One region of the Desulfitobacterium sp. genome, then DNA from elsewhere that is predicted to be linked to it. Evidence: riboswitches for the same ligand, from Rfam matches in the RefSeq annotation. Region 1 holds a riboswitch; the other holds the start of a gene.

The links. A riboswitch is a leader RNA that binds a small molecule or an ion and turns the genes downstream of it on or off. The one in region 1 is predicted to bind glycine.
Region 2: linked by a shared signal. The riboswitch ahead of gcvT (glycine cleavage system aminomethyltransferase GcvT) and the one ahead of AC1U9U_RS05970 (ACT domain-containing protein) in region 1 are both predicted to bind glycine.

What each region holds. Positions count from the first base shown of each region.
Region 1 is NZ_CEVWNY010000024.1:14,924-30,596, reverse strand. It holds gene AC1U9U_RS06025 (DUF1538 domain-containing protein) at 1-1,362, opposite strand, end outside; gene AC1U9U_RS06020 (zinc-ribbon domain containing protein) at 1,682-1,984, shown strand; gene AC1U9U_RS06015 (MarR family winged helix-turn-helix transcriptional regulator) at 2,250-2,708, shown strand; gene AC1U9U_RS06010 (uroporphyrinogen decarboxylase family protein) at 2,853-3,767, opposite strand; gene AC1U9U_RS06005 (peptidoglycan DD-metalloendopeptidase family protein) at 3,797-5,125, opposite strand; gene AC1U9U_RS06000 (DUF3006 domain-containing protein) at 5,323-5,535, opposite strand; gene AC1U9U_RS05995 (ComEC/Rec2 family competence protein) at 5,566-6,474, opposite strand; gene pckA (phosphoenolpyruvate carboxykinase (ATP)) at 6,580-8,121, opposite strand; gene AC1U9U_RS05985 (hydratase) at 8,485-10,797, opposite strand; gene AC1U9U_RS05980 (cupin domain-containing protein) at 11,056-11,391, opposite strand; partial or broken gene AC1U9U_RS05975 (DUF711 family protein) at 11,691-13,057, opposite strand; gene AC1U9U_RS05970 (ACT domain-containing protein) at 13,074-13,373, opposite strand; glycine riboswitch at 13,556-13,647, opposite strand; gene AC1U9U_RS05965 (IclR family transcriptional regulator) at 13,979-14,773, opposite strand; gene AC1U9U_RS05960 (MFS transporter) at 15,112-15,673, shown strand, end outside.
Region 2 is NZ_CEVWNY010000034.1:9,097-24,769, forward strand. It holds gene AC1U9U_RS07340 (RluA family pseudouridine synthase) at 1-580, opposite strand, end outside; gene lspA (signal peptidase II) at 567-1,076, opposite strand; gene AC1U9U_RS07350 (TraR/DksA C4-type zinc finger protein) at 1,139-1,807, opposite strand; gene AC1U9U_RS07355 (DUF5665 domain-containing protein) at 1,827-2,177, opposite strand; gene AC1U9U_RS07360 (sugar phosphate isomerase/epimerase family protein) at 2,327-3,136, opposite strand; gene AC1U9U_RS07365 (DMT family transporter) at 3,297-4,163, opposite strand; gene AC1U9U_RS07370 (1,4-dihydroxy-2-naphthoate polyprenyltransferase) at 4,393-5,319, opposite strand; gene AC1U9U_RS07375 (BaiN/RdsA family NAD(P)/FAD-dependent oxidoreductase) at 5,467-6,723, opposite strand; gene AC1U9U_RS07380 (phosphate propanoyltransferase) at 7,385-7,966, opposite strand; gene gcvPB (aminomethyl-transferring glycine dehydrogenase subunit GcvPB) at 8,252-9,715, opposite strand; gene gcvPA (aminomethyl-transferring glycine dehydrogenase subunit GcvPA) at 9,712-11,052, opposite strand; gene gcvH (glycine cleavage system protein GcvH) at 11,055-11,438, opposite strand; gene gcvT (glycine cleavage system aminomethyltransferase GcvT) at 11,572-12,666, opposite strand; glycine riboswitch at 12,757-12,833, opposite strand; glycine riboswitch at 12,835-12,942, opposite strand; gene AC1U9U_RS07405 (methyl-accepting chemotaxis protein) at 13,053-13,520, opposite strand; partial or broken gene AC1U9U_RS07410 (sugar diacid recognition domain-containing protein) at 13,518-13,910, opposite strand; partial or broken gene ileS (isoleucine--tRNA ligase) at 14,219-15,673, opposite strand, start outside.

The sequences.
Region 1 (15,673 bases):
TCCTTCGATGGCCTCAGCAGCACCTTGGGCAAAAGCTAAAACGAATGTCGCTGTCATTGGACCCGAAGCAACTCCCCCCGCGTCAAAGGCCATTCCCACAAATAATTTCGACACGAAGTACATGAGGAGAATTGAAATAAGGTAACCGGGCAAAAGAAAATGCCACAACTGAAGTCCGGGAATTAAAATCCTAATCATGGATAAGGCTACTGCAAAAGCAACTCCAATAGAAAGGGCAACCAATACCACCGATCTTTTCACGTATCCACTTGTAACATCTTCTATCTGATGTGTCAATACATAAACTGCCGGTTCGGCTAAAATTACAACCAACCCCAAGACAAATCCGATGGCAATGATGATGAGCTTATTATCTAAAAGGGCTACATTGTAGCCAATCTTGCTTCCAACTTCCATAAAGCCGGCATTGACTCCCGTTAAAAACAGAACCAAGCCAATAAACGTATAAACCAAACCCTTTATAACCTTACGATAGGCCTTTTTCGATAGTTTAAACGATAATTTTTGAAAAACAAAAAATATAAAAATGATGGGCGCTAAAGCTAATAAAATTTCCAGAGCTATAGTCGGTAGTTTATGAATAAATGGTGCTATTACCGAGGTGGAGCCAGCGGCAGCTTCCGGGAGACTTCCTGTAAGTTTATCCTGTTTGGATATAACACTCATAATCATTACCGCTATGATAGCACCGGTTGAGGTTATACCTACGAGGCCAAAGCTATCCTTCTCCGATGCTTTGCCGTCTTTTTTTAAGGACGAAACCCCTAAAGCAAGAGCTAACATGAAAGGTACTGTCAAAGCCCCTGTAGTCGCCCCGGAAGCATCGAAGGATATGGCCAAGAACTCCGGGGAAGTAAAAAAGCTTAATCCCAAAATAAACAAATAAACAACTGTGAGCAATTTATAGAGCGGAACATTGTAGATTATGCGAACCAAGCCACAGGTGAGCAATACGGCTATCCCAATGGAAACAATAGCGACAATGCTTAGCTTGGATATAATGCCTGAGGTAACCATATCTACTTGCGCCGCAAGGATATGCAAGTCCGGTTCAGCAACGGAGATAAAAAAGCCAAGCAATAAACCCGCCACGATAACGATCCATAACTTATTGGTTTTCGCCAAAGTTGCTCCCATCAGGCTTCCTACTTTACTAATGCCAATATCAACACCAAAAAGAAAGATCGATAATCCGAGAATAATTAATAATGCTCCCAGCAGAAATCGAAATAATAAATGAGGCTCTAACGGGGTTAATGTAAAATTAAGACCCAGAACAAGGATAACTATGGGTACAACAGCGAGTAAAACTTCTTTAAATTTTTCTAAAAGTACACTCAAATAAACCCCACTTCCTTTCTATGTTTCTTCTATAATAATTAATATCGACTTACTAAGTATAGCATCGCTTATCTCCTTTTGTCACGGTTTAACCCATTGTTGGGGTTATGGTGATAGAATTTATTAAATTCTGTTTAATAACTTTAATTATTGCAAAACAATTCTTGGCAGTTGTTGACTCTACTTCAAAGATTAGCTATAATGAAATAAACTCGTTGTTCTTGCGGATGAAAACCTTCTCGATTGCCTCCGGCTTTGGGGAGTAAGGACACTTCCCATACAAACGGGTGGAATTTAAAATCTTGGAGGTTTTTTTTGAATGTTTGAAGACAAAGTACTAAGCTGTAAAGACTGTGGTGCCGAATTCGTTTTCTCTGCTTCAGAGCAAGAATTTTACGCTGAAAAAGGCTTTACAAACGAGCCTGGCCGTTGCCCATCTTGCCGTGCGGCCAGAAAAGCTCAAAACCGTAACGGTGGATACTCTTCCCGTCCACAACGGGAAATGTTCCCCGCTGTATGTTCATCCTGCGGAAAAGAAACAACCGTTCCTTTCCAACCTACTGGTGACAAACCCGTATATTGCCGCGACTGCTATACTCCACGTAAACGCAGCAACTGGTAATCTTTTAGGAATTTTTAAAAGAACTTTGAGAAGTATCTCAAAGTTCTTTTTTCTGCTCTTCTTACTTATCTTATCTACATTTTCCCTATCAAATATATTATATTTAAATTTCCTAAAAATTCCGGCATAGTTATATTAAATAAATTTATTGTACATATCTAAAAATAAAATGTTAATTTTCTATGAAACCTATTGTTAAACACTTGCACAAACAACAAAATGTGACTATGATAAAAATAGAACAAGAGTATTGCGAGGTATCAATATGCCAACGTTTCAAGAATATACAGCAAAATCATTCGGATTTAAAGTTAATAAATCAGCCCGGCTAATATCACAACGCCTGTCGCAAAATTTTAAGGAACAGAATCTTGGTGTCACTATAGAACAGTGGCGGCTTCTTCTCTATTTGTGGCGCGAAGATGGCCAAACTCAAAATAGTTTGGCATTGTCCTCGAACAAGGATGAACCCAGTGTCTCCCGGATTATTAATACCATGGAGAAGAATAATCTAGTAGTGAGAACAAGACATCCTCATGACCGACGCACTAATCTGATCTATCTTACGGAGAACGGGAGAAACTTACGCGACGGTCTTATGTCTATGGGGAATAAAACGAACCTCGAAACCATCCAAGGTATTGATCCAAAAGAAATGGAAGTTTGTCTTAAAGTCTTGGATAAGGTTATCGAAAATCTTACACTTATAGAAACCGGCAAGTAAATCGTGATAAATCTTAAAAGAGGGTGACAAAAGGATAATATCCTAATGCCTTCCCTCTTTTTTGTTTGGATAAATCAGTCTTAAGATGAAGTTAAAGCTCCACCCGAAGCAAGTTTACCGAAACGGACCGTAAGGCCCCTGACTTTAGCCATGGGGAGTTGTCAATTTGTCCACATATTGATAGACTTCTAAAACAGCGGATGCTGATAGGCCTGTGTTGAGGATACCGGCACTACTGCCGAAAATGTACCTTCCTCCCCGTAGAGTTTTCTTGAGAATTTCATCTACCTTGCCGACTCCTTCGCAACTAAACCAACTTAAATCGTAGCCACCCATTAGGCACATCTCTTTTCCCGTGGCTTCACGAACTTCGGCTAAATCCATCACAGGTTCCAGGGAATGAACACCATCAAACCCCATTTCCTTTAAGTCCTTCAGAATAAGTTGGATGTTTCCATCGGAATGGAAGAATATCGGAATTTTACTACCCAACACTTCTTGAGCCTCGCGCTGCAAGCTTTGTACCAGTTCCTTAAGACCGGGAAAAAACTTTTCCCGCATTGTGCGGGGAGAAATATACAAGCCGTGATTATAGGCAATATCATCCGCAATCAAAATACCGTGAGCACCTGAGGCCATAGCCTCTTGTCCCAGCTCCAGACTCCTTTTAACTAACCGTTGGACAAGTCTGTCAATCTTTTCCGTATTTTTCACCGTCTCCATTAAAAAATCCGTAAAATCGGAATACTCATGGGCTGCTGCCTGAAAAGGCCCATCGATCAAAGCGAAGAGGAAGTAATCACTTTCTCTTCGCCATTTTTTTAACTCCTGCCACGGATTCTTCAGGTTTTTGGAATCGGACATTAAAACAAGAGCATCAAGCCCCAATAAATTATATGCTTTGATTCTGGCCTTAAAGTCAATAGCTATGGGGGATTGGGGAGAAGTAAGCTCGAGAAGCTTTCCGATTAAGCCGTCTTCAATATGAAACTCACCTTTAGGGAGCTTGTCAACTGCCTCCCCATTAATCATCGCTAAAACTCTTTCTACCTTGGTCATATTCCCTCCACTAAGTAGTAAAAATATGATTAGCGCACATAATCCCGGGGATTTACCGTATCGCCATTGACAATAACCTCAAAGTGCAGATGGGGGCCACTAGAACGTCCGGTAGAACCGACTAAGCCGATCGTCTCTCCCTGGGAAACGGATTGTCCCACTTTCACTAATAATTTGGAGGAATGGGCATAACGAGTCTGAACTCCATTACCATGATCAATTATTATGCAATTGCCGTAATTCCCTAAATTACCCGCTGTGACAACAGTACCTGCTGCGGCAGCCACATAGGAATCACCGATTGAGCCGGCATAATCAACACCTGTGTGAAATTCTCCCCCCCGATAGCCGTAGTAGGAACTAATACCGCCGCCGTAAGGTCGAACTAATCTGGGTATCACCCCGCTACCCCGGGAGGCACTGGCTACCTGAATCCGTTGGGGACCTTTGGCAACAACTTGAGAAACCGGCTGCTTAGTAATTTTCTCATCGACGATGTTTTTGGTAACTACTTGATCGTTCTTTTGTACATACGAGTATGTAACAACCTTTTCGCCATCAGCGCCGGCCTGGGTAACTTTTGATTTACCACTGGCTAAATTGCTGTCAACTTTTGTTACCACATCGAAAGGAATTGTTTCGGTATCGGTTTTGGTTCCTTCCCAAACTACAGTGAGATAGGGGGTTACTTTCTCAATATTGATTTTTTCTCCAGGCTTAATGATTGTATCAAGGGTTGCCCCAGGGTTAGCTGCAAGGACCTCTACAGTCTTAAGGTCATTTTTACGAGCAATCAGCCACCACGAATCTTTTTCTTGTATTATGTATTCTTCTTTCTGCACATTTCCTTGCTTGAGTTGGGCTAAGGCTTCTTCAACTGATGAAATTTCCTCCGGCAAAGCCTGTACGTCCTTTGTTTCTACTTTTTCCTCAAAAGAGACGGAAGCAATTTTATTATTCTCATCTTCTTTAACGTAAATCTCCTGATAAGCTTTCAAGAGCTTATCCACATCCTTTTGGTCGGCAAAAGTAAAAAGGGGCATATCGGCAATTTTAAGTTGCACGGCATCCAGGTAGAAGGATAATTCTCCTTTCAGTTCATCCTTAGTTAAAGGTTTATAGCCATTATCGATCCTGGCATTACTATATTCAATATTATCAGAGGTATTCGCTGCTTCGCCGAATGGAGCCCCTTCTTCCTGAAGGATTTCCTCGAGCATCTCTTCCCCTTTCTTGACGCTTTCAACGATTCCCACAGTTTTACCGTTGACAATTACATAGGCTGCCGGAGCAGTGGTGTTCAGATAGTATCCGCTGCCGCCGATGATCAAAAGAACTGCTAATCCACCCCCGATCATCTTCGGTGATTTCCAAGGCAATTTATTCAATAACTTAATGAAAGGTTTGGGGACCTTAGTAAAAGTCTTCACAGGCTGTTGCAATTAGTTACCTCCTTCAACAAACAACTCAGAAATATTATACAGTATGTATGTGTACATTTTGTGAAGATCTTAAAAATTTTTCCGTCAAATCTTTTTATTCTTCCTGCTTTGATCTATTCCCATAAATCACGAGTAAGTCGCTCAATATTTTCTCTGCGTCTTGCAAGTTCATTGCGGTCAAGTCTATATTCTCCATCGACTTGAATAATAGAATCCCCTTCCTTGGCCTCAGGAGGAAGTTCGTGACGGGGAATATCAATCATGACACGATCTTCCCTTTCAACCACAGCATAATCACCCTCAAAACGGTCAATAATTCCTTTCATGCCAAAGCACTCCTTTCAACCCACATAAACCTACTTCTCCGTATTGAAGTTAATCATCGAACCATCCGCTATCGCAGTTATTGTTCCCTGTCTATCGGTCCGATAAACTTTTACCCCCGCCTTATCCAACCGCTTAAGGACTGCAGGGGTGGGATGACCATACGTATTGTCTCCTCCCACCGGAATTACTGCGTACTTAGGCTTAACTTTAGCAAGGAAGCCGGGCGTAGTGGATGAATTACTCCCATGATGACCTACTTTCAGAACATCAGCTTGCAAATCAATATTGGCAGCCAGCAATTCCTGTTCGGAGACGTCTTCTGCATCTCCTGTAAAAAGAAAACTATTTGATCCATAAACCAAGCGTAAGACAATACTATAGTTATTGGTATCCTCATATTTACCGGCGCGTGGAGCAATGATCTCGGCAGAAAGCCGGGGGCCTTCTGCGACCTGACCCAAGTCAAGTTTCACCCCTGCTTTTCCTTCCTTAATCTTTAGCCCTTTTGCCTGAATAGCCAATAAAACATCTTCAAAAGTCTTCGTATTAGCGGTCACCTTGGGCAAAAATACTTGCCCGACCTGAAAATTCTCAACGACTGTATCCATGCCGCCAATATGATCCTCATGGGGATGGGTTCCGATCAGAACATGGATTTTCTCTATCCCCTGCTCCTTTAAGTAACTCGTAAGAAATTTAGCACCAGCGTTATTTCCTGCATCAATAAGTATGTTCTTCCCATTCGGAGTTCTGATAAGGGTAGCATCGGCTTGACCCACATCAATAAAGTTCACTGTTAAGTTTAGATCAGCCTGAGGATTTGTAGAATTTGATTCCCCTGAGCCGCTATGATTATTTGGAGCAGGAGCATCGGAAACTGTACAGCCTGCTGCTAAAAATAGGAGCAGCAGGGTTAGCATAAGGCTTAAGAATTTCATAATCACTCGCTTTTCCTCATACTCTTTTATCTTCACAAGATCACTCCTAAGATATTTATAATCAAACTAAAATCCTGAATGCATGTTGCACTCAGGATCATAGCTTTAAGCCTTAGGGCCGGCCTCTTTAATCTCTTTAGCCGCCCCTTTAAACTGATCAAAGTTTTGAATAAAACGCTGAGCCAACTCTTTAGCATTAGCAGCATAGGCTTCTTGATCTTGCCAGGTTAGACGTGGGTTCAAAACCTCGCTGGGTACTCCCTCTACTTGATCAGGGACCAAGATGCCGAAGATTGGATCAGCTGTGAATTCAGCCTTTTCCAGAGACCCGTTTAAAGCCGCGGAAACCATAGCCCGAGTGTAACGAAGATCAATTCGTTTGCCTACTCCATAAGGTCCGCCGGACCACCCGGTGTTAACCAGGTAAACTCGGGTGCCATAGGTATCGATTCGATTTCCCAGCATCTCGGCATAAACCTGGGGTGCCAAAGGTAGGAAAGGTGCGCCAAAGCAAGCCGAAAAAGTAGCCACCGGCTCGGTAATTCCCCGCTCTGTACCGGCCAGTTTGGAGGTATATCCGGACATAAAATGATACATAGCTTGTTCTTTAGTTAATTTGGCGATAGGGGGTAGCACACCAAAGGCATCAGCAGTAAGGAACACGATTGTATTAGGATGTCCGCCCACTCCAGGAATAACAGCCCCGTCAATATAATCAATGGGATAAGCTGCCCGGGTATTTTCCGTTAGGGATGAGTCATTATAATCTGCAGCGAGAGTTTCCGGCTCAAGAACCACATTCTCTAATACTGTTCCGTATTTAATGGCACCCCAAATTTGCGGTTCCTTTTCTTCTGAAAGGTTTATGCATTTTGCATAGCAGCCACCTTCAAAATTAAACACGCCATTTGGGGACCAACCATGCTCATCATCTCCGATTAAACGGCGCTCCGGGTCAGCAGAAAGAGTTGTTTTGCCTGTTCCGGACAAGCCAAAGAACAAGGCCGCATCCCCTTCTTTACCAACATTTGCCGAGCAGTGCATAGGCATAACTTCTCTTAAGGGTAAATAATAGTTCATAACACTGAAGATTGATTTCTTCATCTCGCCGGCATAGTGAGTGCCGCCGATTAATACAACTCTTTTTTCAAAGGAGCAGATGATAAAAGCCTCGGAGTGAGTCCCATGGATTTCCGGGTTGGCTTTAAAACCGGGTACGGCAATAATCGTGAACTGCGGTTGGTGGTTCGCTAACTCTTCTTGGGTAGGGCGGATAAAAAGTTGATGAACAAAAAGGTTTTGCCAAGCAAATTCATTAATCACGCGGATGGGAAGACGATATTCTTCGTCAGCCCCGGCGAATCCATCGAAGATGAACAGTTCCTCTTTAGTTTGGGTATAGGCTTTTACTTCATCATATAACTTCTCAAAGTTTTCCGGGGAAATTGGACGATTCACACTACCCCAGTTAATTTGCTCATGAACAGAAGGCTCATCTACAATAAATTTATCTAAAGGGGAACGTCCGGTATATTTCCCCGTACTTACCCGAAATGCTTCGGTGGAAGCCAAAACGCCTTCACCGCGTTTAAGAGCTATTTCAATCAATTCCGATACCGCTAAATTGTTATGAACGATTTGATTCATGATTCATGCTACCCCTTTTCCCGTAATAAAATATACAAAATACACGAAACAAACAACATACATTCACCATTATAAAGCAGACCACAGGATTTGGCACCTACTTTTTCGACAATATGTTTGTTAAATTATTCATTAGCAGTTTTTGCCCTTTCTGTCATCCCGAAGGTCGTGAGGGATCTAGATCCTTCGGTCGGTTCCTCTCTCAGGATGACAAATAGCTATGATTTCATAACAATGACCTGACGTTTGGGCTCGGAATGACCCGACGTAATAAAAACGCTGAGACCCTTATTTTGGCGTCTCAGCGTTGAATCTTTAAACTAGAGTTCTAGTAATTTTTAAGTTCGGTTTTTAAAGTAAGTTTTACTTCGCTGCATAATAGTTGATTAAACTTCCTTTGAGGATGATTTCTCTTTCATCCTGGGTCAAAGGATTAAGCTGGAGCTTAATCTCTTTCACCCCATCGGCAGTAATCAACTGAGCAGTTATTTCGTCATTTTCATTTAATATGCTTTGGCGTATTCCCGAGACAAAGAGGTAATCATCTACTTGGAAAACCGTATTTTGGTCCTTCTCCCAAGTAAAGGGCAGCATTCCCCAGTTAATCAGATTGCTCCGATAACGCTTTGTCGCATACTCTTGAGCAATGTTAGCCCAACCTCCGAGAACTTTCTGGCAGGAAGCGGCTTGTTCCCGTGCCGAACCATCGCCGGGTTTTACAGCGTATACCACCGTGCCGATTCCGGTATTGGCAAGTACACTTTCCGGATCTGCGTAATTAGGAGCGGCCTTGAGCACCTGTTCTGCCACTGAGCGCAATTCTTCACTCAGACCGGTAAAGTCCTTTTCACCCCCGACCAGACTTTGGCGTTCCTTCTCTAATGCCTGAACTGCTTTGGCCCGCTCTACATATTGAGGTTCTTTACGGGATAAGGTGAATTCAGCCAGTCTTAAGGGGTTAGAACGATAGGAAGAGGTCTCCCCGGAAGGAATCAGCTCATCCGTTGTGGTGACGGGATCGTGAATTACAGCGGCAAATTTCAGAAGGACATTTTCCGGCAAGGCAATCATTTTCGGCCAGTCTGCAATATTAGGACCGAACCTTAACTCTTCATCAACTTGGGGATTCCCGAACCCCTGATATACTCTCTTGGCATAAATGTCAGAGTTGAATTCATACTCCGCTTCAGTGGGTGTAAAGTCAAGCTCGGTTGCTGCCGTTAACTGTCCGCCATTGATGACAGTAGCGGCGATGGAGCGAGCGTCCATCAGAGCTACGGAAGAGATCTGCAGATCTCCGGGCTTTGAGCCTTCCCGATTGGGGAAGTTACGAGTGGTATGGCGAATGCTCAATTGGCCATTGGCCGGAACATCTCCGGCCCCAAAACAAGGTCCACAGAAGGCTGTCTTAATCAAAGTCCCTGCCTCCATGAGTTTACCGATAGCACCTTGCTTAATCAGTTCATAATAAATGGGCTGACTGGCGGGGTAAACACTAAAGGAAAGATAATTATTACCCACGGAATGACTATCAACAATAGCAGCCACATCCATGATGTTTTCAAAGCTGCCACCGGCACAACCGGCCACAATTCCTTGGTCCACTTGGAGTCGGCCGTTAACAACCCGATCGGTCAAGCTGAACTTAATCCGGGGATTATCCAACTGTTTCCTTCCTTCTTCTTCAACCTGCTTGAGGATATCCAGAGGATTCTGATTTAATTCGGCAATGGTAAAGGTATTGCTGGGGTGGAAAGGTAGGGCAATCATCGGCACAATCTTGCTTAAATCAACTACAACCATGCCGTCATAATAAGCCACTTCACCCGGCTCTAATTTAGCATAAGCATCCTCACGGCCATGGACGGCAAAATACTTCTTCACTTTATCATCGGTTACCCAGATGGAACTTAAGCAGGTAGTTTCCGTGGTCATAACATCAATACCGCTGCGGAAATCCACGGATAAATTTTCAATGCCGGGACCCACGAACTCCATCACTTTATTTTTAACAAAGCCATTTTTAAATACCGCCCCGATAATTGCTAAGGCTACGTCTTGAGGACCTACCCCCGGCTGGGGTTTGCCCTCCAAATAAATAGCGACAACGCCGGGATATTTAATATCATAAGTCTTATTCAGAAGTTGTTTGACCAGCTCCGGTCCCCCTTCACCTACACCCATGGTGCCAAAAGCGCCATAACGGGTATGGCTGTCGGAACCGAGGAGCATCTTGCCACAGCCGGTCATCATTTCCCGCATATATTGGTGAATTACGGCCTGATGAGCAGGTACAAAAATGCCACCGTATTTTTTCGCCGCAGATAAACCAAACACGTGGTCATCTTCATTAATTGTTCCTCCTACTGCATTGAGACTGTTATGACAGTTAGTCAATACATAAGGGAGAGGAAACTCCTTCAAACCACTAGCCCGGGCAGTTTGGACAATCCCCACGTAAGTAATATCGTGGGAAGTTAAGGCGTCAAAACGAATTTTCAACTGATCCATATCTCCGGAAGTATTATGCCGGGAGAGAATCTGATAAGCCATGGTATTCTTACGAGCGGTTTCAGGATTAAGGAGTTCCTGACCCAAATATACATTTGTATCTTTTACCTCTAAGGGTCGTTTCCCTTGAATAAGGTATGTTCCATTATTAATTAGACGTATCATGAGCATCCTCCGTATTCTAAGGTATTTCCTCCTAATGAGGCATGGTTATAATTTACCTACATTTCTTTAATCAAGCAACCTTTTATGGCCAAGTATACAATATTTAATCACATTAAGCTATAACAATCGTTCCATCCCTGGGTAACGCTGCTCATGCCTGCATGACTTAAAGAAAGCCCGGCTTGCGCCCGAAAGCAAGTAAAAAAGGCAGCTTAAACTGCCTTTTTGCCTAAAGGTTAGATTCTATACTCCCAAGTCTTAATACTTTATAACAGTCAACAACATTTTAAAACGTTGGCGAGCTTCTAACCCATGGGGAATATCCGATGGCATAATGAGGGTTTCCCCCGCTTTTACGTTGAAAACTTCCTCACCGATAGTAATCTCAGCTTCTCCATCTAGAATCTGGACCATGGCATCGCCGGAAGTCTTATGGGTGCTAATCCCTTCACCTTCATCCAAGGAGAATAAGGTAATACTGACGATAGAGTTTTGGGCAATGGTCCGGCTAATCACTTGTCCCGGTTGATAGGTAATCAGCTCCCTTAAGTCCAATACCTTGGAGAACTCAATATTTTTCATAATCTGAGTCATAAGATAATCCCCCTTTATCTCAATTCGGTAATTTGCTTATGACTTATTCTACCCCGAGCAACCCCAAAAAAATGTGATTGGAATAATTTTAACCCCTTTATAAATTCGGGTATAGATTCTTGGTCAAGATACTTCGCTACCGCTCAGTATGACAGGTTTAAATATAGTATGACAGGCTTAGATATTAGTTTGACAGGCTTAGATATTAGTTTGACAGACCCATGTTATTATTGTCGCCCTAAAGAAGCATGCAAGTTTAACTCAATGTCATCCTGAGGAAGTATGACGAAGGATCTTGCTTAGTTAGACAAGCTGGTAATCGGGGCAGGAATTCTACCGCCGCGACGGATAAACTCGCGGGACGAAAAGGGATTAAGCTTAATCACCGGAGCACCGCCAAGAAGTCCCCCGAATTCCACTCGGTCCCCGACTTTTTTGCCGATGGCCGGTATTACCCGTACCGCAGTTGTCTTCTTATTAATCATGCCAATAGCCGCTTCATCAGCGATGATTCCGGCAATGGTCTCCGGTTCTACATCCCCCGGAATGGCAATCATGTCTAAGCCCACCGAGCAAACGCAGGTCATAGCCTCCAGCTTATCGATGCTTAGCGCCCCCAGCTCCACTGCTTGGATCATTCCCGCATCTTCCGAGACCGGGATAAAAGCCCCGCTCAATCCCCCCACATGAGAAGAGGCCATTGCTCCTCCCTTTTTTACCGCATCGTTAAGTAAAGCCAAGGCCGCTGTAGTCCCATGAGCTCCGCAACGCTCGAAGCCCATATTCTCTATGATTTCCGCTACACTATCTCCAACCGCCGGCGTGGGAGCAAGGGACAGATCCACGATACCAAAAGGTACCTTCAACTCTTTTGAAGCCTCGCGACCGATCAATTCACCCATCCGGGTAATTTTAAAAGCCGTTCGCTTAATTAGATTAGCCAGCTCCCCCAAATCCGCTTGGGGGTTCTTCTTTACAGCATGAGCGACAACACCGGGGCCGCTAACCCCACATTGATCACTGTTTCCGGCTCGCCCACTCCATGGAAGGACCCGGCCATAAAGGGATTATCCTCCGGAGCATTGCAAAAGACTACTAATTTTGCTGCAGCGATTCCATCCTGCTCCGCAGTTCGGCGGGCACACTCCAGGATCACTTCACCCATTTTTAGAACTGCATCCATATTGATGCCGGACTTGGTGCAGCCTATATTTACTGAGGAACAGACCATATCCGTTTCGGATAATGCTTGTGGTATCGCCTCAATCAAGGCCCGGTCCCCTTTGGTCAAGCCTTTTTGAACAAGGGCGGAAAATCCCCCCAAGAAATTGACTCCTACTGCCTTAGCTGCCTTATCTAGGGACTTAGCCAATCTAACCATTTCCTCAGGATTAAAGTTGGAACCTAAGAGAGCAACCGGTGTTACGGAAACCCTTTTGTTAACAATAGGAATCCCATAACGGGAGGCAAGACCCTCCCCTACCTTTACCAAGTGCTCGGCTTTGCGGGTGATTTTATCATAAATTTTTTGCTCTACTTGCCGGATATCATCTCCGGCACAATCCAGCAAGCTGATTCCCATGGTAATTGTACGGATATCCAGGTTCTCATTTTCCACCATCTCGATGGTTTGCAGAATTTCATGAGGTGCGATATGCATTTTCATAATTAATTCGACCTCCTTATATCCGATGCATGAAGGAGAAGATATCTTCATGCTGGACATTGACCCTCAAGCCCCGGGCTTCTCCCTCATTTTGCAATTGCTTGGTGAGATCCCCTAAAGAAATGGTGGCTTGGGTCACATCTACGATCATGATCATGGTGAAGAATCCTTGCAGGATAGTCTGGCTAAGATCGAGTACATTGATAGACTTCTCCGCCAAACGCCCGGTCAGCCAAGCGATAATTCCGATCTGGTCCTTACCTAAAATAGAGATGATCACGCGATTGGAGGTTTCGTTAGCATTTTCAAAGTTCATTTTCCTTACCCCTTTTCTTTTCTTAATTCTTTTCATTTTTCCCGCAATGAGTAAATTATAAGATCCTTCACGCATTCCTCCAGGAAATAAAAAAGAGTCAAATTAAGCTTGACTCCGGCGAACGAAATTTTAGGCGAATCTTTGTAGCCATATGTCATTCATCATGGCATACATTCAACACGCTTAAATTCTCTGTCCTTTTGCCTGAGAGATTGAACAGTTTTAGCTGTCTTGCCCCTTCGGCGTCCTTGCGGAACTCTCCAGAGTCCTGTCCTTTTCCAGTCGGCCATGGCTTAACATACCTCCTGAAAAGATCATCCAGCCTTATTAACTTCTAAAGTATTATATACACAATCTTGGGGAGTTGTAAACTCTAGAATGAACCTTCTGTTTATTTTTAAAGAAAAGGGACGTCACAAAACTACTTTTTTGAACTATTCTGATCGCTTTGCAATAGCCCTGCTCTCATTTAAGCAGGAGTAAGTCATTACATCTTTCTTTTATCCGATTTGTCCTAAAGAGCTAGTTATAGGAACTTTGCTAAGATTCACAAAATATCGAGATAAGTTCTTCAAGTTTAGCCTGAATTAAAAAAAATAGCCCGTTTATAGATTTTTGGGCATACGACCGCCTATCAATCTCGTTATTTTTTTAGCTGCTTCGACTACTTGCTTAGCACAATGATCCTTGGAAGGAGAATTTAATTGTTGGGATAGGCCGACACAGCCTACCACGAAAACTATATCCATATTCTCGTTAAAAATCGGCGCAGAAATGCCGTATACGCCTACTGTATGCTCATCGAAACTTTCCGCATAACCGTGTTGGCGTACTTTCGCTAACTCCAATTTGAACTGTTTTAAATTTGTAATTGACTTACTGGTAAATTGCTTAAAGCCAATTTTTTTAATACGCTGCTCCGCTTCCGCTTGGTCTAAAAAGGCTAAATAACATTTGCCAAAAGAAGCACTTGTCAACGGAAAGTGTTGCCCGACATTAACAGTTACTCTAACGGGAAAATTGGGCTCCTCTTTGGCTACGTACATTAGCTTATAGTCCGCAATGGGTTCCAATAATACACAGGTTTGTTCTGTTTCAGCACAAAGCCATTTTAATATTGGTTTTATCATGTCTAAATAATTGGTGAATTCTGAAGCCCTTGAACCCAGCACTATGAGATAAGAGCCAAGGCTATATTTTTTTGTCTCCTGCTCATAAAAAACGAAGTGATAGTCCTCTAGAACCTTTAAAATCCGGTGACAGGTGCTTTTATTAATTTCTAAATTCTTGGCAATTTCCGATAATGTACTGTTTTTATATTTATATCGACTGAGATACTCAAGAATCCGGATTGCTGCTTGAACAGCTGGAACCTCGGATCGTTGCTTGGCAACTTCCATATTCTTTTCCTCCTAATTGTTGGGAGATTTTTAGACCAATTATAAACCGAGTAATCCATGTAAGCAATAGAATTATTCCGAAATAAAATTAATCTTCGGAAAATTCAGAAAGTGTATTGACTAAAAAAAGTTTTGTGTATATCATTGTTCAAATTGAGGAATATCGTTCCATATACGGAACAATATCCAAATTGAACTTTATCCGGAAAGAGGTGATATTAACCAAGCACTTACCCCTTTATAGATAGTATAAAATTGAGGAATTATCTAAAGAGAAAAAAGAGTGGAAATCATGAGGGATTAGGAGTGAACTATAAAGAAATTGAGGAGGTTACTTTATGGTGCAAGCCAACAATAGGACTAACAAAATATGGATTTTGGTCTTTATCTCTTCCTTCATTGGTTTATTGGTAGATGGGATGGATTTACAATTTCTATCTTTAAGTTTAACCCATTTAATGAGCGATTTTCAGATCACTAAAACCCAAGCCGGTGCACTCAGTACTTATTCCTTAATAGGGATGGCTATTGGTGGTTTTTTCGGTGGCTGGTTAGCTGACCGTATAGGCCGGGTAAAAACTGTTGCCTGGACCATTATTGTCTTTTCAATCGGTACATTTATTCTTGCCTTCACGCAAACTTACTGGCAATTTGCCATTGTTCGCTTCATCTCTGCATTAGGCTTAGGGGCAGAATATGTGGTGTGCAACACCCTAATGTCGGAATACGTGCCAACAGAAAAAAGAACAACCATACTTGGTACTGTTCAAGCCGGTTGGTCAGTCGGTTACTTGGTTGCCGCCTTATTGGCAGGTGCCATTCTCCCAAGCTACGGTTGGCGTCCGCTATTCATGATAGCCTTGGCGCCAGTCATCTTGGCCATTATTATGAGGCGTTTTA
Region 2 (15,673 bases), on a different contig from region 1:
GAACAATTGCCTGATAGCGCCTGGTCATGCTATGAGCTTTGATCTGCTCTGCTAAACCATGATGGGCCAAATCATTTTTAGCCACTACTAAAAGACCGGAAGTATCCTTATCGATTCGATGAACGATACCCGGCCTAAGTACACCGTTAATCCCGGAAAGATTTTGACAATGATGGAGAAGGGCATTAACCAAAGTACCGGTCCAAGCTCCCGGAGCGGGGTGAACAACCATTCCCTGTGGTTTGTTGACCACTAAGAGATCATCATCCTCATAAATAATATCCAAAGGTATTGCCTCAGCTTCAACCTTTAGCTCTTCCGGCGGTGGCAGTACCACCTGAATCCGGTCCCCTTGGCGAATCTTATAATTAGACTTTTTCACTGCACCATTAACCAAAATATGGCCTTTAGAGATCAGACCTTGGACATAGGCCCGGCTCTTTTCCACCATCTCGGTAACACCCACATCCAAGCGGGTCCCTTCGGGAAGTTCCAGCTCCAGCCTAACCTCCCCTTCCTCCTCCGGTTCGTATTCCAATTCTTGTTCTTCAACAAGCAAAGCTTCGTTAGTCTTTTTCAAACCTATCTATCCCCGTTCCATTTCTTTCCCCACTATTTTTATCATTGAGCTTCCGTTCCCTGTGGTCCTGAACAAATATATGCAACATCATCAAGCCAACCCCGACCACAATAGCACTGTCGGCAAAATTAAAGACAAAAGGCCAGATTTGAAAATCGAAATAATCTACTACTTTGCCAATAAACAATCGATCATAAAAATTCCCAAGAGCTCCACCACCGATTAGCCCCAGACTCAAACGGGTTAACCATTCTCCGCGAGGGATCTTATATTGGGCAATAACAATACCCACCAGGACAATAATGGCCGTAAGGATAAAAATCCGAGATCGACCGGGTAATAAGCCAAAAGCGGCTCCTGGATTTAAGACATAGGTTAAATGAAGTACTTTCGGTAAAATAACTACAGACTCACCGAGGAAAAAATTATCTTGAATTAATACCTTAATTACCCGATCGATAATCCAAACCCCGGCCATGGTTAGCCATATTAACAAGCGATACCCTCCCCACTTCTAGTTCATCTTATCTTATCACAGAAAAGCAGGGATGAGCAATCTTAGGTACGACCGTGTTTTCTTCCGTAGTATACAGTGTTGCCGAAACCTGGCTCCACTTCAACCTCAAGGGTTTCCACTGCTTGAACCGCTCCGATCACTTCGTCGCCATCTTCATAAAGTTCATTGGGATCACTAACATCACGATTAGTCCCGAGATCTTGCAGCGAATCAGAAGTCCCAAAACTGGCTACCGCTTGCCAAGCATCCTCCCCATCAAATTCGACCCGATCAGTTCCATCGTTAAAGGTCCTTGAAAAAGGCATATTGAGATTCTCGTCCTCTACCGGATCACGATGCAAACTATGCTGTTCCTCTTTTTCTTCTAAACGGCTGCATGCAGTACAGACCGTAGTATAGGGCAAAGCTTCTAAGCGCTCCAGGGGAATTTCCTTTTGGCAGCGCTCACAAATACCATACTTGCCTTCTTCATAGCGTTGAAGGGCGGAATCAATAGCATCGGTTCGATGCTTAAGGCGATCCTGAATCGCTACATCCCTTGAACGTTCATATACTTCTGTGGCAATATCGGCAGGGTGGTTATCGATTAAGGATAACTCCGAAATAGAATCACGCATATCCCCAGAAATCAATTCTCGGGAAGTTTCCATGGCATCCTGCTTATCTTTCTTCAGTTGTTCAACTAGCTTTGCATATTTGGCATCTTCCATGTTGAGCCTCCTCCTTGCTCTAGTACCCGTTATGGGCATTGACAATTTTGACGATTTCCCCAATAACTCCGCCGATGACGGGAAGATTTAGAAGGACTAAATTCTTTAAAAACATTACTAAAAGGCCTAAAAGAACCGTGGCCCCGATAGCACCCCCCAATCCCTTCACCAGCCCAACCCCGAAATTAAGCCAAAGAAGCCTGCGGGGATTATTGAGGTAAGCAATATAATCCGTAAGATTAATCCTTTCCATGACTAAATAAAGCTGAGTCACCTTGTCCTGCAATTCCTGCCAATCCAAGGACTGATTAATCTCCTTGTCCTCACGGTTAGCCTTATGATTATCTTCATGAATATTCTCGACAAACATTTTTTCCTTATTTGAGGGTGTCAATACTTTTCACCTCGCCAATGGCTTCAGAATTCAGTTTTCCCCGGCAAACAATAAAAATACCTTCCGAATAGCGTAAAAAAGCAGCCATAGCTTTCCGAGCTATAACTGCCTTATGGTTAATATTATTAACGGCTTTTATTAACTTGATTGTGGATGCCTTTTATGCTCTCATAAGCCCTTGCCAAAAACTCCCGTGGCGAACCTTGGGCTTCCAGCTGGTTGGGATATGCTTCCAATGTCAAAAATCCCTTATAGGAGCAGGGCAAATTACTAACTAACCCCGACCAATCAATACTACCCTGACCGGGCAGCCAGTGCCGATCAACCAGTCCGTCGTTATCCGATAGGTGGGTGGCTAATAAACGCTCACCATATACTTCAAGAATCTGAAAGTCTTCCTGATTGGTGAGTCGGTGATGTGAGCTGTCAAAGCAAAAACCCAACGCGTCTGAAGAGATATTTTGGAGAACAGAGGATACTAGTTCGAGCCGCCGGGTATTCTCCATGGCTATTTTGACCCCCAGCTTCTCCGCAAGGCAGACCAGCCCTCCCAAGCTTTCTACCCCGTATTGATTAAAAACCGGAGGATTTTCCCCATCGCAGAGGTGCATGACCAAAATCGGGATCTCAAACTTTGCGCAATCGTAGAGCCATTGAGTATGCTGAGCAACGATTGCCTTTCTTAATGAATCATTTTCCGACCATAAATGGTTGGAATCACACCAAGGTACATGGATATTCTCCAGGATTAAGCCTTTTTCCCTTACATATGCCGGCATTTTTTCCTTTGGCATAGGAAAAGGATCAAATTCATCCTCCCACCAAAGAGAAGTGCCTGCAAAGCCGGCTTCGCGTATCAAGTTGATTCGTTCTTCAAACGGAAGGACAAAACCAAACCAGGCAAAGATGCCCAATGCCTCAATACTATTACTCATCCACTTCCCTCCTCTTTTAATCCACTCCAATAATCGGTTATCCTACACTAGTAATAAAACCTTTTGTCACTATACTAACCCGCAAAAGATCCTTCGCTTGCACTCAGGATGACACTAGCAGAATGTCATGCTGAACGCAGTGAAGCATCTTGACCCATTACTATTTTGCCTCCCCGATTCGTTCACTCATAAAGGTTGAGCCCAGGATCAATAACCCGCCGAAGATTTGCAGCGGATTCATGCCTTCCCCCAAAAATATTGCCGCGAAAACCACCGCCGAGATAGGATCAATGTAGCTTAAGACAGCTATGGTTTGCCCCTTTAGTTCTTTAACCGCTGAAAAATATAAGAAGTAAGCAATTCCTGTATGAACAATACCTAAGATAAGAACAAACAATAACGATGAGGAATTCCATCCTTGAAAAGCACCCGTTTGGCTCAGGGTATAAGGTAAAATTACTAGAGCCGCCATAACCAGTTGTACTAAGGTTGTTTCGTAGCCGGAAAGGTTCTTGATAAACTTATTCATGATAATGACACCGGCATAAAGAGCTGCCGCGGCAAGACCTAACAATATCCCTTTAGTATGATCATAACCACTTCCCAGATTGTCCCCGCCGCTATAGATAATTAGCACCAACCCAAACATAGCCATAAGTATTGAGGCGACCTTAACCGGACTAAGCTTTTCCTTAAGCAAAAAAGGAGCCAAGGCCATAACAAAAATCGGTGCAAAATAATAACTCAAGGTGGCATTAGGAACCGTAGTATAATTATAGGCTTCAAAAAGCAAGATCCAATTAAAACCAATCGCCGCACCGGAAAGGATCAGCAGCAGGGCATTTTCCTTTAGCCTGCGTAGGGAGATCTTGCTTTTAAGGATAAAACTAATACCGAATAAAAAAATACTGCCAATAACACCTCGTATAAATGCTATTTCACTAGCAGAAAGATTTGTGTTTTTGACAAAAACGCCGATACTGCCGAAGATCAACATGGCAGTAACCAGCTTTAGTTTCCCACTCATTCCCGCTGTCTCCTCCATTCACCGCGGACTTATAACATCCAAGTAGAAGATCCGACCCACATGCTCAGGATGACTAATAGTTTTGCCATTTGTCATGCTGAGCGATTAGCGAAGTATCTTGACCCGATATAATTCTTCCATCGTATATATATATGGAAGTCTGAAAAAATAAACGTAAACCCGCCAAAAGCGGGTTTTATCTAAGTTATAAGGAAGCTCCCAGTTAATTCTACGTTAAATAACCGATCAATAAGCCCAAGGCTAAAAGCAACCCGAAAAAGGTATTAGTCTGCCCGGAAGCTTTCATTGCCGGCATCATCGTGATGGGCTCTGTCTTGCCAACGAATCCCTTGGTAGCTTGAATGGCTTTCGGTATGCTGAATAAAGCGATAAGAGCCCAGGGGGTAATAATTCCGGCAACTACAAGACCAACTAACCACAGATAAGCGCTGCCGAACATAACCCCCATAAAAGTAATAGCCCTTTCCGGTCCAAGAACGACCGGAATTGTTTTCCGTCCATTAGCTTTATCCCCATCCCGATCACGGAGATTGTTGCTTAGGTTAATCAGACCGACAAGGATACCGCTGGGAACGGCAACTAATACAGCAGTGCTTGAAACATAGCCGGTCTGAATGAAAAAAGCAATTAGAATAATCAAGAAGCCCATGAATAAGCCGGAAAACAGTTCTCCTAAAGGTGTATAGGAAATCGGAAAAGGCCCCCCCGTATAGAGGTAACCCATTAACATACAAAATGAGCCAACCACCGCCAGCCACCATGAAGAGGAGGCACAGATGTAGACACCCAATAATACCGAGATACCATACATTATCAAGGCTAAGGTCATGATAAAACGGGGTGACATGCCATGGCGCACAATACCGCCGCCAATTCCCACCGACTTTTCCGTATCCAGCCCCCGTTTGTAATCGTAATACTCATTAAATAAGTTCGTAGCTGCTTGAATAAGGATGCTGGCAATCATCATCGCCGCAAAAAGCAATAGATGCTTTTTACCTTCCAGCAGTGCCAAGATTGATCCCAGCAGAACCGGTACAATGGCGGCCGTCAAAGTATGTGGCCGTATCAATTCCCACCAAACCTTCCAGCTATGCTCCTTAGGCGGTGAGCTATCCTTAAAATTAGTACTCATAGTTCTCTCCTCTTATTGTCTATCTTTTCTTTTTAACATAATATCTTTATTATATCCAGTTCTCTCTTCACAATAAAGATCGAATTAGCTAAAAGGCATTAGATTGAACTGGAGCGTAAAGGTCAGGATCTGCAATTGACTCAACGATCATACGCACGCGCCCCCAGCATTTTTACCGGCTACATATCCCGAAGACCAAGCCCACTGCAGGTTATAGCCCCCACAGTCCCCGTCAATATCTAAAATCTCACCGGCAAAATACAGCCCCGGTACAAGCTTCGATTCCATTGTAGCGGGGTTAATATCCCGGACATCGATTCCTCCCGCGGTGACTTGAGCAGCAGTCCAGCTATTGGTTCCGGTCACTTGGAAACGCCAGTCTTGCAGAAGGTGAAGTATACCCTCCTTTTCCCGGCTCGTTAACGCGGAAACCGGCTTATTGATATCTTCGATACCTACCTGTTTTAATACTACCGCTGCCAGTTGCTTATTGATAAAGCCCACAAAACTAAAGTGCACACTTTTCTCCGGATGATCCTGCCGGCGTTTTCTAAGGTGTTCACCGAGTTTTTCTTTAGACCATGTAGGGATCATTACTACTTTAAGCCAAACTTCCCGGTTCTTCTTAAGATACTCGGCAGCAGTACGACTTAATTGAAAAATTGGCGGTCCCGATATCCCGTAATCAGTAAATAAAATTTCCCCCTGAGCTTGAGCCAAGGTTTTTCCTTTATGCAAAATTTCCGCTGCTCCGTCAAATTTAATCCCTTTGATCTGTTTGAGAAAGGGTTCTGCCAGCTTCAGTTGCACTAAGGCCGGAAAAGGTTCCACTAGCCGATGCCCCAGTTTTTCTGCTAAAGCATAGCCGCTGCCATTGGAACCTAAATTAGGAGCTGCCTTTCCTCCCGCAGCCAAAATAACCCGATCAGCGGAATACTTATTCCCACTCTTGTCCAATATCTCGAAACCTTTGGCCAGCTTAACAATTTCTTTTACCTCGGACTCCAGGACCGTCTCGATACCCAAACGTTCCACTTCATAACGCAGGACATCTAAGACACTGGAGGCTTGATTGGAAAAAGGAAAAAACCTCCCTTCATCTTCTACTTTATGGGTAATTCCCAGCTCCTCGAAAAACTCAATAGCTTGGAAATTATCAAAGGCTTGCAAAGCACTATAAGCAAATTTGGGGGTTTGGCCATGATAATGGGAAATGTGCAGATCCGTATTAGTTAAATTACAACGCCCATTGCCTGTGGTTAAGATTTTCTTACCGACCCGTTGATTCCTCTCTAGAATCGTAACCTCCGCTCCGGCACGGCCGGCAATCACCGCGGCAAAAAGACCGGCCGCTCCTCCCCCGATGATGATGATCTTAAGCTTCTTACCTTCCGGCATTGGCATCCCCCTTAGAATTAGCCAAAATAACATTGCTTCTATGATACACTATTTTCTCTTGCAAGACTAATCTTGACACTAACGAACAAAGCAGTCAACTTGATATTAATAGCTTATTATCGTATAATACATATAGAAATAGCATATAAATAAAAACCGGGATGACGCTAACATCCCGGCTGTACAACTAGCCGCAGTGAGCGGCAATTTAAGGTCGGAGCAAATAGCTCTCTTGCTAGGGATGGGCTACTTGCTCTTTTGCATTCCGTTAATTATTAATACAATTAAAGTCGCGAATGCCACAGCATACATCAATGCTTCATACGTACTCATAAGCCTCACCTCCTTTCATGGAGGATCGACCGCCCACCTAGCCCTATTAGTTGTACAATGCGATTATACCACAATTTTCTAATTATTTGGATATTATTAATTTATTGATAAGAGCAATTAACGCGAGGAAGCCTAGCCACTCTGAAAGAGCGACCAGGCTTCTCTTATTTGTCGAATCTTAAGAGTGTCAGACCCCCCTCATAATTCGACATCCGCACAAAAAAGTAAAAGGGAAGGTCTCCCATCCGGTCAACCTTCCCTCATGAACTCCCTAGAGTTCTATAATTTATTTTCAGTACTTATGGCTACGATTGCTGCAATAGCGCAATTTGTTTTACTTTTCGATGATAACGTCCAGTAAATCGCCATTTTTAAGACCGAAAGCATTGCCCTCATCGGTGTCCACATGCATGTCCAGAGCATAATTGGGGTTTACCCGAATCAAGACCCGCTCAAAGACCCCGGCACGCGGTCCGGTAACCTGAACTTTTACATGATCACCGTCGTTTAGGCCATATTTTTCGGCATCTTCCGGGGTCATATGAATATGACGGGCAGCAATAATGGTTCCGGCATCAACTTGTACTTTGCCTGCCGGGCCCACAAGTTCCATTCCCGGAGTCCCGGCGATATCTCCCGAATCCCGTACAGGGGGCTTAACGCCTAGCTTAAAGGTATCAGTGGCGGCCAGCTCGATTTGAGTGGCTTTCCGTGCCGGTCCCAGAACACGCACATTAGGCATAGATCCCTTAGGTCCAACTAAGGTTACACTTTCTTCACAGGCAAATTGACCGGGTTGGGATAGATCCTTAGTTTTAGTTAGTTGATGGCCTGCCCCAAATAAGATGCCGATATGTTCTTCGGTGAGATGGACATGACGATTGGAAATTCCGACCGGCACTTTAAAGGTATTCATTATAATTACCTCCTGGTTTGGTTTAGTTTACTTTATCTCTAGCACACATTAACTAATTATACTCCATAATTCGCCAAAAATCTGTGTCTGAATATTACTACTTTGAGTTAGAACTATTCTTTATCTTTGCTTAGCATATCCCAAAGTATTCAGGGACATGAGAACTAATAAAAATTATCCGCCTACGAAAGATTTCTACTTCTGATAAAAAGAGATACTTTCACTATACAGCCAAAAAAATCTCCCCTCCCGACAAAATATAAGGAGAGGAGATTTCTTGTCCGTTCAATCAGCCTTTCGCCAACGGAGATCCGGCTTACGAGCAGCCCCGGTTTCATCTAAGCGAGTGACCAGAGTGCTGTGGGGAGCGTTCTTCACCTTTTCTACATCAGACCTTGCCTCTTCGGCAATTTGCATCAAGACTTGCGCAAATTGCTCCAAGGTTTCCAAGCTCTCCGTCTCAGTGGGCTCGATCATCATAGCCTCTTCGACAATGAGAGGGAAGTAGATAGTCGGTGGATGATAGCCATAATCCATTAACCTTTTGGCGATATCCAGGGTATGAACACCAAAGGACTTAAGGTTTTTTGGGGTGATGATGAATTCATGCATGCAAATGCGGTCATAAGGTAAATAATAATGCTCTTTTAAGATACTCATGAGGAAATTAGCATTGAGCACAGCATTTTTCGAGGCCGCAGTCAACCCTTCCCCGCCTAGAGCCCTGATATAGGCATGGGCTTTTACCAGTACCCCGAAGTTGGCTTGGAAAGCCCGCACTCGACCGATAGACAGGGGACGATCGGAATTTAAGAAGTATTTTCCCTCATCTGTTCGCTCAACCACCGGCTTGGGCAGATAAGGAGCAAGAAACTCCTTGACTCCCACAGGACCTGCTCCCGGTCCCCCACCGCCATGAGGGGTAGAAAAGGTCTTGTGCAAATTAAGATGGATTACATCAAAGCCCATATCGCCGGGACGAGCAATCCCCATAATGGCGTTGGCATTGGCCCCGTCATAATAGAGGAGTCCACCTACATCATGAACGATTTTGGCGATTTCTAAGATATTCTCATCAAAAAGACCTAAGGTATTAGGGTTGGTCAGCATCAAAGCTGCCACTTCTTCGTTGGCAACTTGACGCAAAGCCTCTATATCCACCCCACCCCGCTCATTGCTGGGAACCTGCACGATATCATACCCAGCCATAGCAGCAGTTGCCGGGTTAGTACCATGGGCCGAATCCGGAACGATAACCTTCGTCCGTTTAAGGTCCAGACGATGCTCATGATAAGCCTTGATGATAAGGATACCGGTCATTTCTCCATGAGCTCCGGCAGCAGGCTGCAAAGTAAAGGCCTCCATACCGGTAATTTCCTTAAGATCGGCCTGAAGCTCGTACATCAAACCCAAGGCCCCTTGCGTTAATTCCTCAGGCTGATAAGGATGGATCTGGCTAAAGCCAGGAAGGCGGGCTAACTTTTCATTAACCTTGGGGTTATATTTCATAGTACAAGAACCTAAGGGATAAAAACCTGAATCGACCCCATGATTGAAGGTAGAAAGCCTTGTAAAATGACGGACAACATCCACTTCGGAGACTTCGGGCAATTCCGGTTCCTTTTCTCTCAAGAATTCTCTCGGCACTAAGGATTCCAAAGATGCTTCCGGTACATCGCAGGGAGGCAAGCTAACCCCGGTTCTTCCCTCGCGGCTCAATTCAAAGATAAGCGGCTCTAAAGCTTTCATTTAATCTCCCCCAATCTGGCGATTAGCCCATCAATATCTTCTTTAGTCTTCGTCTCTGTTACACAGAAAAGAAGATGATGATCCAATTCGGGATAGAACCGGGAAAGATCGAGGCCACCAATTATTTGATGTTTCAGCAGCTCCTCATTGATTTGGGCGGGGCTTTTTTCCGTAGCGATCACGAATTCGTGGAAGAAGGGCCCGGTAAAGGCCAGCTTCATCCCGGGAACTTTCGCAATTTCTTGGGCGGCATAGTGAGCCTTTTGCAGATTAAGCTTTGCCATTTCCTTGAGGCCGGTTTTCCCCAGACCAGATAAATGAATAGTAAAAGCTAAGGCGCAAAGGGCTTCGTTGGAACAAATATTAGAGGCTGCCTTTTCCCGGCGGATATGCTGTTCCCGGGCTTGGAGAGTAAGCACATAGCCCTTCTTGCCGTTTTTGTCCTTGGTCGCTCCCACAATCCGACCTGGCATCCGGCGAAGATATTTATCCCGGCAGGCCAAGAAGCCAAGATAGGGGCCTCCGTAGTTCAGAGGATTGCCAAAGGGCTGCCCCTCACCGACAGCGATATCCGCGCCCAATTCCCCCGGTGATTTAAGGAGTCCTAAGGAAACGGGGTTTACCACCATAACCATTAAAGCACCCTTAGCATGTGCCATCCGGGCAATTTCCTCGGCTTTCTCTATGGAACCGAAGAAATTAGGACTTTGCAGCAGAACCGCCCCAACCTCTTGATTAAGCTCTTTTTCCAGAGCTTCCAAGTTAACTACCCCATCTTCATAAGGAATCCCGACAATTTCCACTCCGCGAGGCGGGAGATAAGTATGCAATACCTCCCGGTATTCGGGATGAATAGTCTGGGGGACTAGGATTTTCTTTCGCCGGGTGGCGTCACAGCTCATCAGAGCCGCTTCTGCTAAAGCCGATGCCCCATCATACATAGAAGCATTGGCACCATCCATTCCCGTTAATTCACAGACAAGGGTCTGAAATTCATAGATTGCTTGGAGGGTTCCCTGGCTGATCTCCGGCTGGTAAGGAGTATAAGCCGTATAGAATTCCGAGCGGAGCAGGAGCTGATCCACATAGCTGGGAATAAAGTGCTCATAAGCCCCCGCTCCCAGATAAGAAGTATATTCTTCAACAGTTTTGTTCTGTGCAGCAAGGTCACCTATATATCTCACTAATTCGAGCTCCGACATTCCTTCCCGAATCTTCAATTGGGCTTGGCGCCGAACGCTTTCCGGGATGTCCGCAAAAAGCTCTTCAAAAGAGTTGACTCCTATCCGGGCAAGAATTTGTTCTTGCTGGTCTACGGTGTTCGGCACATAATTCATCATTAGCCCTCCTCTGCCACAAAAGCCTCATATTCCGCTGCCGACATTAATTTATCCAGTTCTTTGAGGTCGTCAGCTTCGATTTTGATCAGCCAGCCCTCACCGTAGGGATCGTTATTCAGCAGTTCGGGTGAATCGAGAACCTCCTGATTGAACTCGATCACTTTACCACTTACCGGGGAATTAATATCCGATACAGCTTTAACGGACTCAACGGTTCCAAAAGCCTGTCCCGCTTCTACAGTTGCATCGTTATCCGGTAATTCCACAAAAACCACATCACCCAAACTATCTTGAGCATGATCAGTGATTCCTATGGTCACTGTGTTACCTTCTACTTTTGCCCACTCATGAGATTTGTTGTACTTTAATTCCACTGGATTCATAATAATTTTCCTCCTTATATGTTGAAACAGAGGGACAGGTCCCTTGTTTCATTTATGATGCATTTGGCTGCGCTCAGCATGACAACGCTTTTTGAAACAGAGGGACTGTCCCCTTGTTTCACTTTCCGGCCTGCTAGTGCCGTTTGTAGAATTGTGAGGGAATAATCTGGGCTTTTACTGCTTTACCCCGAATCATCACTTCGAGGGTTTCGCCCATTTGAGCATATTCTGAGGAAATCAGACCTAAGGCGATATTTTTATTAAGGGTCGGTGAGAAAGAACCTGAGGTGACAAAGCCGATTTCCTTCCCCTCCTTGTGTAAGGGATAATGAGAACGGGCAATTCCTCGTTCGATCATTTCCAGACCTACCAACTTGCGGGGTACTCCCTTTTCCTTCTGAGCTTGTAAGGCTTCCTTGCCAATGAAGTTCTCCTTATCCAGTCTGACAAAGACCCCCAACCCTGCTTCCAGAGGTGAAATATCACGGCCCAGCTCATTGCCGTATAGGGGTAAGCGGGCTTCAAAGCGCAGTGTATCCCGTGCTCCCAGACCAATTGGTTGCACACCCTCCTCTGCCCCTACCTCAAGGATTTTCCGCCACATTTCCGGAGCCGTTTCCGGGGCAAAATATAGTTCAAATCCATCTTCACCTGTGTACCCCGTCCGGGAAATCAGGCAGCTAACTCCATTTACCTCTCCATGAGTAAACCAGTAATACTTAATTTGGCTTAAATCAAGAGTTGTAAGTTTCTGAAGAATTTTTTCTGCCAAAGGCCCCTGCAGAGCTAATTGGGCAAACTCAGGGGAGCGATTTTCAAGGTGTACTTGATAATTCACAGCCTGCTCTTGCATCCAAGAAAAATCTTTGTCCGCATTAGAAGCATTAACAACTATGAAAAACCGTTCCTGGTTATAGCGATAAACCAGCAGGTCATCCACGATTCCCCCATCGGGATAACACATGGGGGAATATTGAATTTGATTGTCCTGAATTCGTGAAATATCATTGGTCAATATGTACTGGATAAAGGCAAGGGCCTCCTTTCCCTTCACCTCCACTTCGCCCATATGAGAGACATCAAAAAGCCCTGCTTTGTTTCGCACTGTTTTGTGTTCTTCAATAACTCCGGCATATTGGACAGGCATTTCCCAACCGCCAAAATCAATAAGTTTAGCCCCAGCTTTTAGATGTTCCTCATAAAGCGGTGTTCTTTTGAGTTCTGTCACTTTGGACACCTCCTTAAAATAACAGTATTTACTAATCTTAAAAAAACATGAAAGAAAATATAAAAAGACAGATAAATAACGCGTCGCGTTACCTCTGTCCTTTAACCTGAGAGATTTGCCCTATGGCTACCCCTTTGGTGTTCTCATCTGAGAAGCTCTCCAGAGTTTCGTCTTCCAGCAGTACTTTTGCCTGAGAGTTTCCCCTACTGAATCTGCGACATCCAGGAAGTTTCTCCTTCGGCGCCCAAAACTTTGGGTCTCTCCTACCGGAATCATTCGAACATTATTTATTTGCTGATCTTATTATAATCAGGGAAGGGGCTTTCGTCTACATTGTATAACTCATTTCTAATAATTAATAATCGGACAATTTAGACAACTTCATCTTAAAGCTTATTGGCAAGAGTATTTAACTCATTGCCAACCTGCTGAAGCTCCTCAACCATCTGAGCAATTTCCTGGGTGGCTCTTGCTTGTTCTTGGGTAATCACATTGTTTTGAAATACCCCTTTGACGACTTCTTCCATGGTATTCTGAAACTTAGTTAGCAAAATATTAATTTCATTAGCTGAGCGATTACTCTCCTCCGCCAGTTTACGAACTTCCCCGGCTACCACCGAAAACCCCTTACCATGTTCCCCCGCCCTGGCCGCTTCAATCGCTGCATTCAGGCCTAAAAGATTGGTTTGCTTGGAGACACGGCGGATAAATTCCAGAACCCCTTCCGTAGCCTTGACTTGCTTTTTAGCATCTTGAGCTTCCGTGGCCACAGTCTGACTTACACCGGCTACTTCCTCAGAAGAGGCCGCCATTTCCTGAATCGCCCCGGCAGCCTGTTCCAAGGCCTCACCCATCCGTGACACATGTTCCTTCAGAATTTCTTTTAGTTCCTCATCTCGGAGCAAGGAAGCAACCATCGCCGCCGCAACCTTAGCTACTGGAATGACTATGTCCAGAGGCCCGGCGACACCAAAGGTCCCCACCTTTTCACCCTCATAGGTAATAGCAATATTAAGTCCCTCTCTTAACTTTCCTTGGGATTGAGCCTCATCCTCCGCTGTAATTCGGATATCGTTTATTGAGGTTGTCATAATGCGTTGGGCACCGTTATGTACGATTCCAACCCGTTGCTTTGCCGAATCAGCAATTATTTTCCCTGCTGTGTCACATACGATACCATGAAACCCGCTTTCAGAATAAATCAAATCAACAATGCGATTCGCAATGCCCTCTGTGAGCTTCATCCTCTCATCTCCTACCTCTGCACTGGGATAACATCCATACCCTATATCACATTAATCTCTTCTTTATTTATTATTTATAGAATAATTTGTATTTGTAAACAACTTATTATTTTTATGATACTAATTTATTAAGCACTTGTCCATGAACTTTTTCCAAAAGTTCTATTATATTTCTCAGTTTTTCTAAACAAAGAAGGAGGGCTGCATACTACTACTAGGAAAAATAGTTTGCAGCACTCCTTAAAAAAATATCTACGCTTAAGCCATAGTGATATTAAAAACTATTTCCGTATTCATATCAAGATCCGTTAAAGATTGCTGACAACGCCGGCGCAACGGGGGCATAAGCTGGGATGGTCATGGTTTTCACCGACTCTTGTATCATAGATCCAACAACGCTCACATTTTTCACCGGCGGCGGAATTTACAGCGATACTTAACCCCTCCAAAGTCTCGGCTAGAGTGACTCCCTCCGGTTTTTCTTCGTCTGCTTTATGAACCCTAACCGCGGAAACAATGAAAATTTCAGCTAAGTTAGGAATACCCTTTAAGAATTCCTCCAGTTTCGCATTTGGATAAAGGTCTACTTGGGCAGTTAAAGGATGGTTGATCAGTTTATCCTGGCGTGCCTTTTCCAAGGCCCTGGTAACTTCGGAACGGACAGCCAGCAAAGTATCCCATTTCTGTTCCAAAGCTTCATCCATCCACTCAGGATCAGCCTTTGGCATTTCTTCGGTTTGAATTAAGGAGCCTTCGGCAACGCCGGGAACATAGCTCCAGATCTCATCGGCGGTAAAGGTCAATACCGGAGCAATCAAACGGACAAGGGCGTGAAGGACTTGATAAAGCACAGTTTGAGAAGCCCGGCGCAGGGTAGAGTTTTTCCCTTCCACATAAAGGCGATCCTTGACAATATCCAAATAAATGGCACTTAATTCTACTGCACAGAAGTTATGAACAGTGTGATATACCCAGTGGAATTCGTATTTTTCATAGCCTTGAAGAACCCGGTCAATAACTTTACCCAGCTGCAGCAAGGCCCAACGATCAATCTCCGGCAAATTCTTAAACTCCACCCGATCCCTAGCCGGATCAAAGTCGTTAAGGTTACTAAGCAGGAATCTTAAGGTATTGCGGATCTTCCGATAAGCCTCGGACATCTGCTTCATGATCCGCGGAGACGCCGCTACGTCGTTTTTATAATCGGCAGAACATACCCAAAGTCTTAAAATATCCGCTCCCATATCCTTAGCCACTTGTAGGGGGTCCACACCATTGCCTAAGGACTTGGACATTTTCCGACCTTTTTCATCCACAAGAAAGCCGTGGGTGAGAACCGCTTTATAAGGAGCCTTGCCATAAGCCGCTACCGCCGTAGACAAGGAAGAGTTAAACCAACCCCGATGTTGGTCGGAGCCTTCCAAGTAAAGATCGGCAGGCCAGGTTAGCTCCTCTCTTTCCATCAACACTCCCGTATGACTGGTTCCCGAGTCAAACCAAACATCCATAATATCCGACTCCTTGCGGAACTTCTTGCCGCCGCAGGAGCAAGTGAAACCATCAGGCAAGAGTTCTTCAGCCGGGCGGGCAAACCAGGCATCAGAGCCTTCTTCACGGAAGATCTCTTGAACCTTGGCAATTGTTTCATCAGTGATGATTTCTTTCCCGCAATCCTCACAGTAGAAAATGGGGATGGGCACACCCCAGGTCCGTTGCCGGGAGATACACCAATCACCCCGGTCGGCCACCATATTATAGATCCG